DNA from 3 places in the Inquilinus sp. NPDC058860 genome. Region 3 is predicted to be linked to each of the others. Evidence: riboswitches for the same ligand, from Rfam matches in the RefSeq annotation. Region 3 holds a riboswitch; each other region holds the start of a gene.
The links. A riboswitch is a leader RNA that binds a small molecule or an ion and turns the genes downstream of it on or off. The one in region 3 is predicted to bind S-adenosylmethionine.
Positions count from the first base shown of each region.

Region 1: linked by a shared signal. The riboswitch ahead of ACFW16_RS16905 (hypothetical protein) and the one ahead of metZ (O-succinylhomoserine sulfhydrylase) in region 3 are both predicted to bind S-adenosylmethionine.
Region 2: linked by a shared signal. The riboswitch ahead of metA (homoserine O-succinyltransferase) and the one ahead of metZ (O-succinylhomoserine sulfhydrylase) in region 3 are both predicted to bind S-adenosylmethionine.

Region 1 covers NZ_JBHYMS010000022.1:9,930-15,686, reverse strand. The annotation lists gene ACFW16_RS16915 (OmpA family protein) at 1-457, opposite strand, end outside; gene phaC (class I poly(R)-hydroxyalkanoic acid synthase) at 778-2,508, shown strand; gene ACFW16_RS16905 (hypothetical protein) at 2,609-2,884, opposite strand; SAM-I-IV-variant riboswitch at 2,929-3,038, opposite strand; gene coaA (type I pantothenate kinase) at 3,142-4,107, shown strand; gene ACFW16_RS16895 (phosphotransferase family protein) at 4,110-4,868, shown strand; gene ACFW16_RS16890 (cold-shock protein) at 5,082-5,291, shown strand; gene ACFW16_RS16885 (hypothetical protein) at 5,393-5,575, shown strand; gene ACFW16_RS16880 (hypothetical protein) at 5,601-5,757, shown strand, end outside.
Region 2 covers NZ_JBHYMS010000016.1:79,663-85,419, forward strand. The annotation lists gene ACFW16_RS13635 (leucyl aminopeptidase family protein) at 1-734, opposite strand, end outside; gene ACFW16_RS13640 (glutathione S-transferase family protein) at 826-1,461, shown strand; gene metA (homoserine O-succinyltransferase) at 1,721-2,641, opposite strand; SAM-I-IV-variant riboswitch at 2,686-2,792, opposite strand; gene ACFW16_RS13650 (TAXI family TRAP transporter solute-binding subunit) at 2,879-3,943, opposite strand; gene ACFW16_RS13655 (MFS transporter) at 3,955-5,247, opposite strand; gene ACFW16_RS13660 (cell wall hydrolase) at 5,407-5,757, opposite strand, start outside.
Region 3 covers NZ_JBHYMS010000009.1:87,491-93,247, reverse strand. The annotation lists gene ACFW16_RS08545 (ABC transporter substrate-binding protein) at 1-166, shown strand, start outside; gene ACFW16_RS08540 (ABC transporter permease) at 312-1,262, shown strand; gene ACFW16_RS08535 (ABC transporter permease) at 1,259-2,128, shown strand; gene ACFW16_RS08530 (GNAT family N-acetyltransferase) at 2,125-2,601, shown strand; SAM riboswitch at 2,672-2,748, shown strand; gene metZ (O-succinylhomoserine sulfhydrylase) at 2,791-3,999, shown strand; gene ACFW16_RS08520 (SH3 domain-containing protein) at 4,092-4,496, shown strand; gene ACFW16_RS08515 (efflux RND transporter permease subunit) at 4,533-5,757, opposite strand, start outside.

The sequences.
Region 1 (5,757 bases), on a different contig from region 3:
AGGTCAACGGCGCGACCGTGCCGGTCGGCTGCTGCTGTTGCGCCTGCTGCGCCGCCGCCTGCTGCTGCGCGATCTGCTGCTGCCGCTGGAAAGCGGCCTGGCGCTGCTGTTCGATCTGCGCCCGGCGCTGCTGCTGGGTCGCCTGCTGCTGCGCCCGGGCCTGCTGCATCGCGGCGCGGTCGGCGTCGGTCTGGGCCAGCGCGGGCAGGTTGTAGGTCTTGGTGTCACCCGCCTGGGCGGTGCCCAGGGGCCCGCCGACGCTGGGCACCGGCGGCGCCTCGGCCGGCCCGAGCGGCGTGACCTCGGCGGTCTCGACCTTGGGCACGGAGGCCGGGACGTCACCCGCATAGGGCGTGCCGTCGAAGATGCGGCCGCCGCAGCCTGCGAGGGCGAGGCCGAGGGCGAGGGTGACAACGGCGCCACGGACCGGAAGGCCGGGGCGGGCGGAAGCGATCATGAGAGAGCCGGTGCGACGCATGGGCACGTGCCTAGCACACTTCGTTGAAAGGGTGGACTGGAAAGAGGATGGCCGTGCAAAGTGGCGGATAAGCGGCATTCTACGCTCGATTCCGCGCCTCGGGCGATGCCGCCGCAGACAAGGGATCCTTGGCCATGACCGAACGCGCCCGCGCGGCCCCCAGCCGGACGAAGTCCGGCGAAGCCGAGATCAAGGCCCGGACGAAGTCCGGCGAAGCCGAGCCCAAGGCCCAGACGAAGCCCGGCACCGCGGCGCCGGAGGCCCCGCCGCCGGCGGATCCGGCCGAGCTGGCGCGCCGCATGGTCGAGATCGCCGAGCGCAGCGCCCGGCTGGTCACCGCCTTCCTGGAGAAGCAGGGCCGCGCCGAGGCGCCGGAGCTGGATCCGCTCAACATCGGCTCGGCCTTCCTGGCCATGACCTCGCGGCTGATGGCCGACCCGACCCGGCTGGTGCAGGCCCAGATGTCGCTGTGGCAGGACTATGCCACGCTGTGGAGCCGCACCGCCCAGCGTCTCTTGGGCCAGGAGGCGGAGCCGGTGGTGACGGCGGAGAAGGGCGACAAGCGCTTCAAGGACCCGGCCTGGAGCGAGGTCGCGGTGTTCGATTTCATCAAGCAGTCCTACCTGCTGACCGCGCGCTGGCTGCAGGGCTCGGTCCGCCAGGTCGAGGGGCTGGATGCCAAGACGGCGAAGAAGGTCGACTTCTACACCCGCCAGTTCATCGACGCGATGGCGCCATCCAACTTCGTCGCCACCAACCCCGAAGTGCTGCGCAGCACGCTGGAATCGCGCGGCGAGAACCTGGTCAAGGGCCTCGAGAACATGCTGGCCGACCTGGAGCGCGGCCAAGGCCGGCTGGCCGTCAGCATGACCGACCGCACCGCCTTCGAGATCGGCCGCAACATCGCAGTCACCCCCGGCAAGGTGGTGTTCGAGACCGAGCTGATGCAGCTGATCCAGTACGACCCGGCCACCGAGACGGTGGCGCGGCGGCCGCTGCTGATCATCCCGCCCTGGATCAACAAGTTCTACATCCTCGACCTGAAGCCGCAGAACAGCCTGATCCGCTGGGCGGTGGAACAGGGCCACACCGTCTTCGTGGTCTCCTGGGTCAATCCGGACGGGCGCCTGGCCGGCAAGAGCTTCGCCGACTACATGCTGGAGGGGTCGCTGGCGGCGATCGGCGCGATCGAGCAGGCGACCGGCGAGCGCGAGGTCAATGTCGTCGGCTACTGCCTGGGCGGCACGCTTCTGGCCTGTACTCTGGCCTGGATGACGGCCAAGGGCGAAGAGGATCGGGTCAAGAGCGCGACCTATCTGACCACGCTGACCGACTTCACCGATCCGGGCGAGCTCGGCATCTTCGTCGACGAGGAGCAGTTGCGGACGATCGAGGCGAAGATGTCCGGCAAGGGCTATCTCGAAGGCTCGGCCATGGCGACGACCTTCAACCTGCTGCGCGCCAACGACCTGATCTGGTCCTTCGTCGTCAACAACTACCTCCTGGGCAAGGACCCCTTCCCCTTCGACCTCCTGTACTGGAACAGCGACGCGACCCGGATGCCGGCCGCGATGCACAGCTTCTATCTGCGCAACATGTATCAGGAGAACCGGCTGGCGCAGCCGGGCGGCATAGCGCTCGCCGGCGTGCCGATCGACCTGACCACGATCAGGACGCCCAGCTTCATGCTATCGACCCGCGACGACCACATCGCGCCCTGGGCCTCGACCTATGCCGCGACCCAGCTGTTCGGCGGCCCGGTGCGCTTCTGCCTCAGCGCCTCGGGCCACATCGCCGGAGTGGTCAACCCGCCGGCGGCGAAGAAGTACTGCCACTGGGTCAACACCCGGACCCCGGCGAGCCCCGACTCCTGGCTCAAGGGAGCGAAGCAGGTCGAAGGCTCCTGGTGGCCGGAATGGCAGAAATGGATCTCCCGCCATGCCGGCGGCCAGGTCCCGGCCCGGCACCCTGGGGACCGCGAGCTGACCCCGATCGAGGACGCGCCCGGGCGCTACGTGCGGGCGACGTGAACGCACGCCACGACGTAGGTTGGGTTCGCGACAGCGAACCCGACACTGGTCCGGCTGCACGATGTTGGGTTCGCCCAGCGAACCCAACCTACTCAGCATCTCACGCCGCCAGGTCAGCCACTCGGCCATAGGCTTGGCGCAGATCGGCCAGGCGATCGCCCTCCAGCACCCGGTCGAGATGGATCTCCGGCCGGGACGCGGCGGCGAGGACGACGCGGTAGAGATGGGTCCACAGCCCGGCGCCGCGATGCACCACGGCGTAGAGGATCTCGCGCCGGTGCGGGTCGCGCGGGCCGGGACAGGGGTGCTCGTCGAGCCGCTCGACCGTGTCGCCGGGGCCGGCGAGCGGGATCGCGGCGGAAGCGGATGCGGACATGAAAAACCCTCCTTCGCGGTTGCGAGGAGGGCTGACGCGCGGCGTTCGACCCGTTTGGTTGCCGGTCCGGCCGCATCGCCCCTCTTGCGAGAGGCCACCACCTTGCCCGGGAGGCAGGTTGGCGTGGGCGTCAGCCCAGCTCTGGATGCGAGGCCGGGTGTAGCGCGGGCCGAGGCGCAGCGCAAGAGGGATGGCAGGCCTTGCCTCGGACCCACGGATCGTCGGACCCTGACCCGTCCTCCAGCGGCGAGCCTGCGATGCCCGATCCCTCCCCTGCCCGGCCCGTGCCCGACCTGTTCGCCGCCCGGCCCCAGGCCTATGACCGCTTCACCCGAGCGGAATGGGCGGCGCTCCGGGCCTCGACGCCGATGGCGCTGTCCGAGACCGAGCTGGCCGAGCTGCGCGGGCTGAACGAGCCGATGTCGCAGGCCGATGTCGCCGACATCCTGCTGCCGCTGTCGCGCCTGCTGAACCTGCACGTCGCCGCCGCCCGCAGGCTCGACGGGGTGCAGGACGCCTTCCTCGGCCGGCCCGGCCCGCCGCCGCCCTACATCATCGGGGTCGCCGGCAGCGTCGCCGTCGGCAAGAGCACCTTCGCGCGGCTGCTGCGCCTGCTGCTGTCGCGCTGGCCCGACCATCCGCGGGTCGAGCTGGTGACCACCGACGGCTTCCTGTGGCCGAAATCGGTGCTGGAGGAGCGCGGGCTGATGCGGCGCAAAGGCTTCCCCGAGAGCTACGACCTGCGCCGGATGATCGGCTTCCTGGCCGCGGTGAAGTCCGGCCGGCCGGAGGTCGAGGCGCCGGTCTATTCCCACCTCGCCTACGACATCCTGCCCGGCGAGAAGCAGGTGATCCGCCGGCCGGACATCCTGATCTTCGAGGGGCTGAACGTGCTGCAGGCCCCGGCCGGGGCCTCGGTCGTCACCTCCGATTTCTTCGACTTCTCGGTCTATGTCGATGCCGAGGAGGAGGACATCGCCCGCTGGTTCGTCGAGCGCCGCCTGCTGCTGCAGCGCACCGCGTTCCGGGACCCCTCCTCCCATTTCCATCACCAGCGCGACTTGCCGGAGGCGGAAGCCCGCCGCGTCGCCCGCGAGATCTGGGACCGGATCAACGGGGTGAACCTCCGCGAGAACATCCTGCCGACGCGGCAGCGCGCCCGGCTGGTGCTGCACAAGGCCGCCGACCATTCGGTCGACGCCGTCGCCCTGCGCCGGATGTAGCCATGGACCTGCCCCTCGGACCGCTGCTCGGATCGGGCAAGGAGGCCGAGGTCTTCGATGCCGGCGACCTGGTGGTCAAGCTGTACCGGACGACGGCGACCGCGCCGAAGCGGGCGGCGTTCCGCGAGGCGTCGATCCTGGCGCTGATCGAGGCGCTCGGGCTGCCCGCGCCCTCGGCCCGGGCCGTCGGGCAGATCGACGGCCGCTGGGGGATCGCCATGACCCGGGCCGGGGGGCCGTCCCTCGCCGATGCCATCCGCTGCCGGCCCGACCGGGTTTCGGCCTGCCTGGAGCGCATGGCCCGGCTTCAGATCGAGATCCATGGCCATCCGGGGACGCATCTCGGCAGCATGAAAGCCAGGCTGGCGGTCAATATCGGCCGGGCGCCGATCCCGGATGAAGCATTGCGGCGCCGGCTGCTGGACGACCTGGCCGAGCTGCCGGAGGGCGACCGCCTCTGCCACGGCGACTTTCATCCCTGGAATATCCTGGGGCCGCCGGGGCAGGAGGTGGTGGTCGACTGGCTGGACGCCTGCGCCGGCGATCCGGCGGCCGATGTCTGCCGCTCCTACGTGCTGATCCGGCCGGTGGCGCCGGAGCTGGCCGTCGCCTATGTCGAGACCTACATCGCAGCCGCGGGCGAGAGCCGGGACCTGGTCTTCGCCTGGCTGCCTTTCGTCGCCGCCGCCCGCCTGGCCGAAGGCGTGCCCGGCGAGGCCGAAAGACTGATGGCGATGGCCGCGTCCGGATCGCCGTTCTGACCCCGGATCCGGCTGTGCGGACCCGGCATATCCGGTCTGATTCCGCGTCGACCTTGCCATTCCACCCGTATTCCCCCATGTTTGGGGGGTCATTCTGGTTTGGACGGCCGGCCTGCTATGCCCTCGCGGCCGCGGATCCCTCGCCTTTCCCCTTCCCGTTTGATGCGTCGCGCAGTTCCGCGCGGCGCCACCCCCTCAACTGGAGGAAAAGCGATGCCGATCGGCACCGTTAAGTGGTTCAACAGCACCAAAGGCTTCGGCTTCATTCAGCCGGAGAACGGCGGCTCGGACGTCTTCGTCCACATCTCCGCCGTCGAGCGCGCCGGTCTGCGCGGCCTGAACGAAGGCCAGAAGATCTCCTACGAGGAGCAGCGCGATCCGAAGCGCGGCAAGACCTCGGCGGAGAATCTGAAGGAAGTCTGAGCCTTCGATTGCGGAGCGGATCAGGAGCGCCCGCGCCGTCGGGCGCTCCTTTTCTTATGACAGATCGACGATGCGGAAGCGTCGCGCCAGAGGAGGCCGTCATGCCGTTCAAGCCGAACTACAATCAGCAGCGCAGCGAGCGTAACCGCGCCAAGGAACAGAAGAAGCAGGAGAAGCTGCAGAAGCGCGAGGAAGAGGCCGCCCGCCGCAAGGCCTCCCAGGAGGGCGACGCACCCCAGGACGGCGACATGCCGCCGCAGGATGGCGAGACCGACCCGTCCTGACCCGAACCGTCACCGGAGTGCCCACATGGCCCGGAGCAAGAAGCAATCCAATGACAGCGCCTTCGTGCTGTTCAACATCGTCTACCAGGACGGCACGCTGAGCTCGAACCGCAAGGTTCCGCGCGCCGAGGCCGACGGGCTGGACGGCGACGCCCCCGTGCGGGCCTTCATCGAGGCCCAGG
Region 2 (5,757 bases), on a different contig from region 3:
AGCAGCATGTTGCCGGAATCCTTGAGGTCGAGGCCGCCCGAATCGAAGACGACGCCCTTGCCGACCAGCGTGACCTTCGGCGCCGACGGGTCGCCCCATTCGATGTCGATCAGCCGCGGCGCCCGGCTGGAGGCGCGGCCGACGGCGTGGATCAGCGGGTAGTTGCGGGTCAGCAGCTCGTCGCCGGTGATGACGCCGAAACGGGCGCCGAACTCCTTCGCCAGCGCCTCGGCCGCCGCGGCCAGCTCGGCCGGGCCGAGGTCGTTGGCCGGGGTGTTGACCAGGTCGCGCACCAGCGTGGTGGCGCTGGCCGCACGCTCGACCGCGGCGCGGTCGGCCGCCTTCGGCCAGACCAGCTTCGCCGAGACCCGCTCCGGCCCCTTGTAGCGGCCATAGTGGTAGCCGCCGAGCGCCCAGCCGAAGGCGGCCGCCGTGGCGGTCGCCGGCTCGGCCGAATCATCTAGCGCGTAAGCTCCGACCGGCAACGATGTCGGCAGGCCGGCGAAGGCCCAGGCATCGGCCGCGGACTCGATACCGACCAGGATCGCATCGACCCGCCCGCCCTCGCCCGGCAGCGCCAGGATGCGGCCCGATTCCGCGGCGAAGCCGTTGGCCTCGGCCCAGGCCCGCCGCGCCGGCGTCGCGGCGGCGCGCCAGCCGTCGAGCGCGGCCTTGCTGAGCGGGATCAGAGAGACGGTCTCTCCCTCGGCGGCATCGACCAGATTCGGCAGCACGGCGCAGGCCTTCTTGCGTTCGGGAACTCGGGGCGGCACACCATGCTCCAGCCCGTTTGCCTTGCCAACCCCTCAGCCGGAGCGGACCGCCATGCGCCTCATCATCGGCAACAAGCGCTACTCCTCCTGGTCGCTACGGCCGTGGCTGGCCCTGGCGCATCACGACATCCCGTTCGAGGAGATCCTGATCCCGCTCTACCGCGACGGGTCGAAGGAGGCGATCCTGCGCCATTCGCCGAGCGGTAAGGTGCCGACCCTGATCGACGGCGAAACGACGGTCTGGGACAGCCTGGCGATCCTCGAATATCTGGCCGAGCGCTTCCCGGATCTCGCCCTGTGGCCGCGCGACCCGGCGCGCCGAGCACTCGCGCGGTCGATCTCGGCGGAGATGCACAGCGGCTTCATCGGTCTGCGCAACGAGCTGCCGATGGACCTGGATCCGCCCGACCCCGGCGGGGCCCACAGCGATGCGACCGAAGCCGATATCGCCCGCGTCACCGCGATCTGGCGGCAGTGCCGCGAGGCGGCCGGCACCGAGGGCGCGTTCCTGTTCGGCGCCTTCGGCGCGGCCGACTGCATGTATGCCCCGGTGGCGGTGCGATTCGACCGCTACGGCGTGCCGCTCGACCCGGTCTGCCGGGCCTATGCCGACGAGATCCTGGGCCTGCCGGCGATGCGGCGCTGGGTCGAGGCGGGGATGGCCGAGCCCTGGGTGCTCACCTTTTAGAGCGGGATGATACGACCGCGCATTCGGGCACGGTCAGACATGACGCCGAGCGTCTATGTGGTGCCTCTCCCGCCTGGCGGGAGAGGTCGGGCTCGCGCAGCGAGACCGGGTGAGGGTTGGTCCCGGCCTCGACAAACTCCCCTCACCCGGAGCCGCTTGCGTCTCCGACCTCTCCCGTAAACGGGAGAGGCAAAAAAACAGCTCCTTCGTTCGATAGGCTGATCGATCCGGCCCAAGATCACCCCGCTCCAACCCCCGGCTAACCGCGGCCGATGTCGCCGATCTCGTACGGCGTGGTCTGGTACAGCTGGTTGATCCAGTTGCCGAACAGCAGATGCGCGTGGCTGCGCCACCGGTTCTGCGGCTTGCGGCCGGGGTCGTTCCCCGGGAAATAGTCGTGCGGCAGGGCGATCGCCTTGCCGGCAGCGACGTCGCGGAAATACTCGTCGCCGAGCGTGTCGGTGTCGTACTCGACATGGTTGAACATGTGCAGCGACCGGCGGCTGGCATCTTCCAGCAGGCACAACCCGGCATCGTCCGACTCCATCAGCACCTTCATGCCGCTGGCCGCCGGGATGTCCTCGCGCCGGTTCTCGGTCCAGCGCGACACCGGGATGGTGAAATCGTCCGAGAAGCCGCGCAGATAGGGCGAGGCCGCCTCGACGATGCGGTGGCGGTACACGCCGAACTTCTTTGCGGGCAGCGCGTGCTTGGGCACGCCGTGGAAATGATGCACGGCGGCCTGGGCGCCCCAGCAGATGTTGAAGCAGCCATGGACGTTGGTCTGCGTCCAGTCGAAGACCCGGCGCAGCTCGTCCCAGTAGGTCACCTGCTCGAACGCCATCGTCTCGACCGGCGCGCCGGTGACGATGAAGCCGTCGAACTTCTCCGTCCGGACATCCTCCCAGTCGCGGTAGAAGGACAGGATGTGGTCGCTGGGCGTGTTGCGCGGCACGTGGTTGGTCATCTTGACCAGCGTCAGCTCGACCTGCAACGGCGAGGCGCCGAGCAGCCGGGCGAACTGGGTCTCGGTCTTGACCTTGTTCGGCATCAGGTTCAGCAGGCCGATCCGCATCGGCCGGATATCCTGCCGCACCGCCTGCGCCTCGAGCATCACCATGACCCCTTCCGCTTCGAGGACGGAGCGGGCGGGCAGGTCGTTCGGAATCTTGATCGGCATAGCTTCGGTCTGTTTCCACGCGTCGTGGGCAGGACCGATTGTGGAATGACCCGCTTGGTTGTCGGTTCGACCACATCCTCCCTCGCGGGAGCGCCACCTTGCTCGGGGAAGCAGGTTGGCGTCGGGCAGTGCCCAACTCCTGATGTGCGTCAAGTTCTACGGGGTCCGCCGGCACATTTCAACTGGATGAATGTGGATCTACGTCCGGTCCGCCGGGCTTCGGCTCAGGGAGGTCTCTCAGGGCGTCGCCCGGGCGGGCAGGCTCAGCACCGCATGCTCGGCATAATAGCGGGCGGCGCCGGGGTGCAGCGGCACGCCGAGGCCGCGCGTGGCGCCGTCGAGCGCGATCTCCTTGCCGCGCGGATGGCCCGCCGCCAGCAGGTCCAGGGTCGATTTCTGCCACAGGGCACGGGCGATCTCGTAGACCGTGGCCTCGGCGATCCGCTCCGCCACCAGCCAGATCGCCCCGACCGACAGGCCCGGCACCTCCGCGGCGACGCCGTCATAGAGGCCGGCGGGGATCGGCTCCTCGGCGAAGAACGGCACCTTGGCGACCAGCGCCTCGGCCTCCGGCCCCGCGATCGGCAGCAGCCGGATCGGCCGCCGCCGCGCCAGGTCGGCGATCACCCCGAGCGGCGGTCCGCCGGTCATCACCATGGCGTCGAGCCCGCCTTCGGCCAGCAGGTCGGCCGACGGCTCCGGCCGCTCGTAGATCTCGGTCACATCCGTCTGCTTCAGGCCGTAGGCGGCGAGGATCAGGCGGATGTCATAGATCGTGCCGGAGCCTTCGGCGCCGACCGAGACGCGCTTGCCCTTGAGGTCGGCCACCGACTGCACCGGGCTGTCGGCGGGCACCACGACATGGACGAATTCGGAGAAGAGATGGGCGATGGCGCGCAGGCTGGTCACCGGCGGCTGGCCGGCGAAGGGCCCCTCGCCGGCATAGGCGGCGAAGGCGACGTCGGCCTGGGCCAAGCCGGAATCGAACTCGCCGGCGTTGATCCGCCTGATGTTGTCGATCGACCCGGCGCTGGCCTGGGCCACCGCGATCAGGCCGGAAACGCCGCAGCTGCCGCCGGCGCTGCCGCAGGGGGGCAGGCCGGGGGGGCCGGAGATGGCGCCGGCGATGATGCCGCCGATCGGGAAATAGGTGCCGCCGGTGGTGCCGGTGCCGATGCGGAAGAACAGCGGGTCCTGCGCCCGCGCCGATCGCATTCCCCCCAATCCCGCTATGCCGATCCCCGCCGCGGCCATCCCGGCGGCGGGAAGCACCGAGGTCAGCAGGCGGCGGCGGGTCAGCATGGCGGTTCCCTTCAGGCGGCGTCGCGCATGGTCGGCGGCGTCTCGTCCGGCGCGCGCGGGTCGAGCTCGGCCGCGACCGGCGTGGTGGTGGGCACGGCGACGAAGCTGCCCTGCTCCTCGTTCGGCATCGCCGCCCGCCGGGTCATGCGGAAGACGGTGAACAGCGCCAGCAGCACCGCGACCGCGCCGGTCCAGACGAACAGCCCGGACGGGCCCAGCAGTTGCATCACCCGCGACGCCACGATCGGCCCGAACACCGCGCCGGTGCCGTAGCACAACAGCAGGCCGGCCGCGGCCGGCACCAGCTGCTCCGGCGTCATGAAGTCGTTGGCGTGGCTGAGGCTGAGCGGATAGATGGTGTAGGACAGCCCGCCGAAGGCCGCGAGCAGCACCAGCAACAGCGTGGGCGACAGCCCGCCGAACACCGCCAGGGCGGCGCTGATCAGCGCCAGCGAAATGGTGATGCCGAGGAATACCTGGCGCCGGTCGAAGCGGTCGGACAGCTTGCCGACCGGGTATTGCAGCAGGAAGCCGGCGAAGATCGCCGTCATCATGAAGCCGGCGATCCAGTCCGGCGACGGGTCGATGGTGCGGGCATAGACCGGCCCCATGCCGGAGAAGGCGGCGCTGATCAGCCCGACCGAGAAGCAGCCGGCGACGCCGAGCGGCGAGATCGCGATCAGGGCGCGCAGGCCGAAGCGCTTGACCTTGATCACCGGCGGCGTCTCGACCGGGGTCAGCGACAGCGGCACCAGCGACAGCGACACCAGCATCGCCACCACCGAGAACAGGGCGAAGCCGGCCGGGTCCATCACCGTCAGCCAGGGCTGCGACAGGCCGAAGGCGGTGTAGTTCACCGCCATGTAGGAGGACATCACCCGGCCGCGCACGGCGTTCACCGCCCGGGCGTTCAGCCAGCTCTCGATGATCGTGAACAGCACCGCCATGCTGATGCCGGTGATCAGGCGCAGCACCGCCCATACCACCGGGTCGACCCACAGCGCGTGAACCAGCGCCGTCGCCGAGGCGATCGCGGCGAAGGCGGCGAAGGTGCGGATATGGCCGACCAGCAGCACGATCCGCGGGCAGATCAGCGTGCCCAGGGCGAAGCCGCCGGAATAGAAGGCCAGCACCAGACCGATGGTCCCGACGTCGAAGCCGTCGAGATCCATCCGCACCGCGACCAGCGTGCCGAACAGCCCGTTGCCCATGATCATGATGGCGGCGCTGAACAGCAGCGGCGCCACGGCCAGAAGGACTGAGCCGAGGGAAGGCGGCGAAGAGGCGGAATCGGTGGCAGCCATCACGTCCGTTCTAGGTCGGCCGAAAGGCCGGGGCCAGGGAAGATTCGTGACGATTTCAGGGCAAGCCGCCCGATGGTCCCGGCCAGCAGATAAGGTGGGTCGGACAGCCGGGCGGACCAGCCCCTCGCAGCCTCGGGCGGACGGCGCGACGGCTGCGGTTCAGCCGCCGCGCTTCGGCCGGTAGAAGACGTGGTCGCCGATCGAGGCGCTGCGGCGGAAACGGTTGGTCCAGGCCGGCATGCCGCGGCCCAGCGCCCGCATCGCCGCCGGGGCCAGGAAGTACTGGCCGCCGTCGGTCGGGTCGTCGGCGAAATAGCCGTCCAGCATCTGCCAGACCACGAGCCGCGCGGTGCGCTGCAGGATCTCGTCCTGGGCGCTCAGCGGCGGCGGGAACTGCGGCATGGCGCCGCCCCGCACCGCCTTGGCGAAGGCGCGGAAACGCGGGCGCGACAGCGGTTCGAACTGGCCCGGATCGGCCAGCACCTCGCAGGGCGAATCGCCGAAGTCGTT
Region 3 (5,757 bases):
CAAGGCGATCTACGCCGACCTGCAGAAGCGCCTGGCCTGCGACGGGCCGATCGCGCATCTGGCCTTCGGCCAGCTGTTCACCGCGGTGCGCGACGGCGTGACCGGCTACGAGATCACCGGCAACCGCTCCACCCGCTCGCTGCGGCAGACGGCGCTGCAGAAGTGATGGTTCCTGTCTGCCCTTTCTTGTCATTGCCGGGCTTGACCCGGCAATCCAGAGAGCGTCGACATCCTCTGGATGCCCGGGTCAAGCCCGGGCATGACAGAAAAGGGGCTGCGGCGGGCTCGTGCCATCGTCCTGGTGAGGCGCCATGGCCCGTTTCCTGACCGGGCGGCTGCTCGACCTGCTGGTGGTGCTGTTCGGGGTCTCGGTCGTCGCCTTCCTGATGATCCGGCTGATCCCGGGCGACGCGGTGCAGATCATGCTCGGCGCCAACAGCGAGGTGACGCCGGACCGGATCGCGGCGCTGCGCCAGCGCCTCGGCCTCGACCAGCCGCTGGTGACGCAATATTTCGCCTGGCTCGGCGGCCTCCTGACCGGCGACCTCGGCACCAGCCTGTGGACCGGTCGGCCGGTGCTGGAGGAGATCACGGCCCGGATCGGCGTCACCATCGAGGTCACGCTGCTGGCGCTCGCCGTCTCCGTGGCGCTGGCGGTGCCGGCCGGCTGCCTGATGGCGTATTTCCGCAACTCCGCGCGCGACTACCTGGTGCGAGTGGTCACCATCGCCGGCGTCACCGTGCCGTCCTTCTGGCTCGGGGCTCTCCTGATCTACCTGTTCCACGGCGTCTTCCCGGCCTTCCCGGCGATCGGCTTCGTGGCGCTGGCCGACGACCCGGCCGGCAACCTGCAGCGCATGTTGCTGCCGACCATCGCGCTGGCCGTGCCGGTGCTGGCCTCGCTGTCGCGCATCGTCCGCTCCGCCATGCTCGACGCGCTGGGGCAGGACTACATCCGCACCGCCCGGGCCAAGGGCGTCAGCGAGCGGGCGGTGGTGTTCCATCACGCCTTCCGCAACGCCATGATCCCCTTCGTCACCGCGCTCGGCATCTCCGCCGGCTACCTGTTCGGCGGCGCCATCGTGGTCGAGCAGGTCTTCGCCCTGCCCGGCCTCGGCCGGCTGATGCTGGGCGCGATCGCCGAGCGCAACTATCCGCTGATCCAGGCGGCGATCCTGCTGGTCACCGCCGGATTCGTGCTGGTGAACTTCGTCACCGACATGCTCTACGCCGCGCTCGACCCGCGGATCGGCCTCAGATGACGGCTCCCCTTCCGGAAACCCTGGCGCCGCCCTCGCGCCGCCGCATCGCCGCGCCCCGGCACCCGCTGGTCTGGATCGGCGGGGCGCTGGTGCTGCTGCAGGTCGGGGCGGCGCTGCTGGCGCCCTGGATCGCCCCGGACGACCCGCTGGCCCAGCACGTCATCCAGCGGATGAAGGGACCCAGCGCCGCGGCCTGGCTCGGCACCGACCAGTTCGGCCGGGACGTGCTGTCGCGCATCCTCTACGGCTACCGCGCCTCGCTCGCCGCCTCGGCCAGCGCGGTGCTGCTGGCGCTGCTGGTCGGCGGCACGCTGGGCGTGGCCGCGGCCCTGCGCGGCGGCTGGCTCGACCGTGCCGGCATGCGGCTGATGGACATCCTGTTCGCCTTCCCGATCATCCTGCTGGCGATCGGCATCGTCGCCGTGCTGGGGCCGGGGGCGACGACCACGGCGCTGGCCATCGGCGTGGTCTACATCCCGGTCTTCGCCCGCCTCCTGCGCGGCCCGGCGCTCGTGGTCGCCGGCAGCCAATACGTGCTCGGCGCCCGCGCCATCGGGGCGGGTGAGGGCCGGGTGCTGTGGCGCCACGTGCTACCCAACCTCGCCAGCGTCATCCTGGTCCAGGCCAGCCTGGCCCTCTCCACCGCGATCCTGGTCGAGGCCTCGCTGTCCTTCCTCGGCCTCGGCACCCAGCCGCCGGTGCCGTCGCTCGGCCGCATGCTGGCCGAGGCGCGGGGCTATCTGCTGCTGTCGCCCTGGGATTCGATCTTCTCCGGCCTTGCCATCCTGTTGGCGTCTTTCGGCTTCAACCTGCTCGGCGACGGGTTGCGGGACGCGCTCGATCCCAGGTTGCGGGGCGCCGGATGATGGGCGATGCGAAGACGATGGAAGCGGTGACGGTGCGGCCGCCGGCGGCGGCGGATGTGCCGGCCGTGGCCGAGGTGGCCTGGCGCAGCACCCGCGCCGCCTTCGAGCACATCCTCCCGGCCGCGATCCTGGACCGCAAGCGGCCGGAGGATTTCGCCCGCCGCTTCGCCGCCCGGCTGCCCGACCTGCGCATCGCCGTTGACGGACAGGGCACGCCGCTCGGCTTCTCGCTGATGACCGGGTCGCATCTCGACATGCTGTTCGTCGACCCGGCGGCGCAGGGCCGGTCGGCCGGCACCGCGCTCCTGGCCGACGCCGTCAAGCGCGGCTGCCGGACGCTGGAGAGCTTCGCCCATAACCGGCTGGCCCGCGGCTTCTACGAATCCCGCGGCTTCCGCCTCTGCCGCTCCTACCGCCGGCTGTACGAAGGGATCGAGATGCCCTTCGTGCTCTACGCCCTGGCCGAGGGATGAAGGGCAGCCTTGCCTGAAACGCATTGCCCGATCGCCGTTTTGCCGATAAGTCTTGGACCGTCGTCCTTCCGGGCGGCCCCGTGGTGATTTGAGCCGACCGGCTTGCGGCCACGTTAATCTCCGCTAAAAGGTCGGATGCGCGCAGGTCCCGCACGCACCGCCTCCCGGTCGGATCGAGGAGTCGGTGAGATGGATCGAGACGAAGCCCCCAGCGAAGACGAATTCGGCCCCGAGACCGCGCTGGTCCGCGGCGGCGTCCGACGAACGCCGTACGGCGAGACCTCCGAGGCGATCTTCCTGACCTCGGGCTTCGTCTATGACAGCGCGGCGGCGGCCGAGGCGCGCTTCACCGGCGACGATCCCGGCTTCGTCTATTCCCGCTACGGCAACCCGACCTTGGAGGTGCTGGAGCAGCGCCTGGCCCTGCTGGAAGGGGCGGAGGGCTGCCACGTCACCGCCAGCGGCATGTCGGCGGTGTTCACCGCCCTGTTCTGCCACCTGCGCGGCGGCGACCATGTCGTGGCCAGCCGGGCGCTGTTCGGCTCCTGCTTCGTCATCCTCGGCACCATCCTGCCGCGCTACGGCATCACCACCACCTTCGTCGACGGCGCCGACCTCGCGGCCTGGGAGGCGGCGATGCGGCCGAACACCCGGGCGGTGTTCCTGGAGACGCCGGCCAATCCGACGCTCGACTTGGTCGACGTCGCCGCGGTGGCCAGGATCGCCCATGCCGCCGGCGCCAAGGTGTTCATCGACAACGTCTTCGCCACGCCCTTGGGCCAGAAGCCGCTCGAACTCGGCGCCGACGTGGTGATCTACTCCGCCACCAAGCACATCGACGGCCAGGGCCGGGTGCTGGGCGGCGCCGTGCTGGCCGACAGGAAGTTCCTGACCGACGATTTCCTGCCCTATTACCGGCACACCGGCCCGGCGCTGTCGCCCTTCAACGCCTGGGTGCTGGTGAAGGGGCTGGAGACGCTCGGCCTGCGCGTCGAGCGCCAGGTCGCCGGCGCCCACCGCCTGGCGCAGCTGGTCGAGGCGCATCCGGCGGCGAAATCGGTGCGCTACCCCTGGCTGGAAAGCCATCCGCATCACGCGCTGGCGAAGCGGCAGATGAAGAACGGCGGCACGCTGGTCGCCTTCGACCTCGGCAGCAAGGCGGCGGCTTTCGCCTTCCTCGATGCGCTGCGGCTGGTCGACATCTCGAACAATCTCGGCGACACCAAATCGCTCGCCACCCACCCGACCACCACCACCCACCGGGCGATGGAGGCGGCGGACCGTGCCGCCATGGGCATCACCGAAGGGCTGGTGCGGCTGTCGGTCGGGCTCGAGGGCATCGAGGACCTGGAGCGCGACCTGTCCCGCGCCCTCGACGCCGCCCGTCGGGCGGGGTGAGGCAAGGCGCCGCGCCCAGCTGATCAGGCGACCGGATTCCGGCCCGGCCGCGTTGAAGCGGACGAAGGGGGATTCTCGTCCCTGGAGTTCGCATGATGAGATGGAAGCTCGCTTTGGCCGCGATGGCCGGGCTGGCGATGACGGCCCTGGCGGCGACGGCGGCCGATGCCGCGCCGGGCTACACCACCGGGGCGGTCCGGCTGCGCGCCGGGCCGGGGGCCGACTATCCGATGGTGGCGCGGCTGCGGCCGGGCGTGCCGGTGCAGATCTTCGGCTGCATTGACGGCTGGGCCTGGTGCGACATCGGTGTCGGTCCCGACCGCGGCTGGACCGACGGCCGCTTCCTGGCGGCGGATGTCCAGCACCGCCGCCGGGTCATCGTCGAGGCCGCCCCGGTGATCGGCGTGCCGGTGATCCGATTCGACGCCGGCCCCTACTGGGACAACTACTACCGCGGCCGGCCCTGGTACCGCGACCGCGGCCGCTGGGTGCATTAGCGAGTGAAGGGCGGCTCTCGCAGGAGCCGCCCTGTTTCACTCGGCCGGCGTGCCCGGCGCCTCGGCCCGCGGCTTCGGCGCGATCGAGCCGCCCAGCAGCTTCTCGTGCACCCATTCGCGGACATGCTGCAGGGTGACGTAGAGCATCGGGATCAGGAAGATGCCGATCGCCGAGGCCGCGATCATGCCGCCGAACACCGAGGTGCCGACGCCGCGCCGGCTGGCCGCGGCCGCGCCCGCCGCCGTCACCAGCGGCACCAAGCCCAGGATGAAGGCGAAGCTGGTCATCATCACCGGCCGGAAGCGCAGCCGGGCGCCCTCGATCGCGGCGTCGGCGATCGACGACCCCTCCTCGCGCTTGGCCTTGGCGAACTCGACGATCAGGATGCCGTTCTTGCTGGCCAGGGCGATCAGCACGACGATGCCGATCTGGGCGTAGACGTCGTTCGACAGGCCGGCGATCCACAGCGCCGCCAGGCCGCCGACGATGCCGACCGTGACCGACAGCAGCACGCCGACCGGGATCGACCAGCTCTCGTACAGCGCCACCAGGAACAGATAGGCGAACAGCACCGCGAGGCCGAGGATGAAGCCGGTCTGGCCGGCGGCCTGCAGCTCCTGCAGCGCGGTGCCGGTCCATTCGAAGCCGTAGCCGGGCGGCAGGGTGGCGTTCGACGCCTGCGTCATCGCCGCCAGCGACTGGCCCGAGCTGACCCCCGGCGCGGCGCTGCCGAGGATGCTGACCGAGCGGTAGTTGTTGTAGCGGGTGATGAACAGCGGCCCCAGCTGCTGCTCGGCGTCGACCAGCGACCGCATCGGCACCATCTGGCCGGAGGCGGAGCGGACATAGATCCGGTAGATGTCGTCGACCGTGCGGCGGTCGTTGGCCTCGCCCTGGGCGATCACCTGCCAAGTGCGGCCGAACAGGTTGAAGTCGTTGATGTAGAAGCCGCCCAGCGTCGCCTGCAGCGCATTGAAGATGCTGCTGACGGCGACGCCCAGCGTCTGCGCCTTCTCGCGGTCCAGGTTCAGGAAGATCTGCGGCGTGTTGGCGTTGAAGGAGGTGAAGACCTGGGTCAGGCCCGGCGTCTGGTTGGCGGCGACCACCAGCCCCTGCGCCACCGCCGCCAGCTCGTTCGGGCTTTTGCCCTCGAAATCCTCGAGCTGATACTGGAAGCCCCCGGCGGTGCCGAGGCCGATGATCGGCGGCAGGTTCAGGGGGATGACCAGCGCGTCGCGGACGCCGGCGGTGCGGATCGCC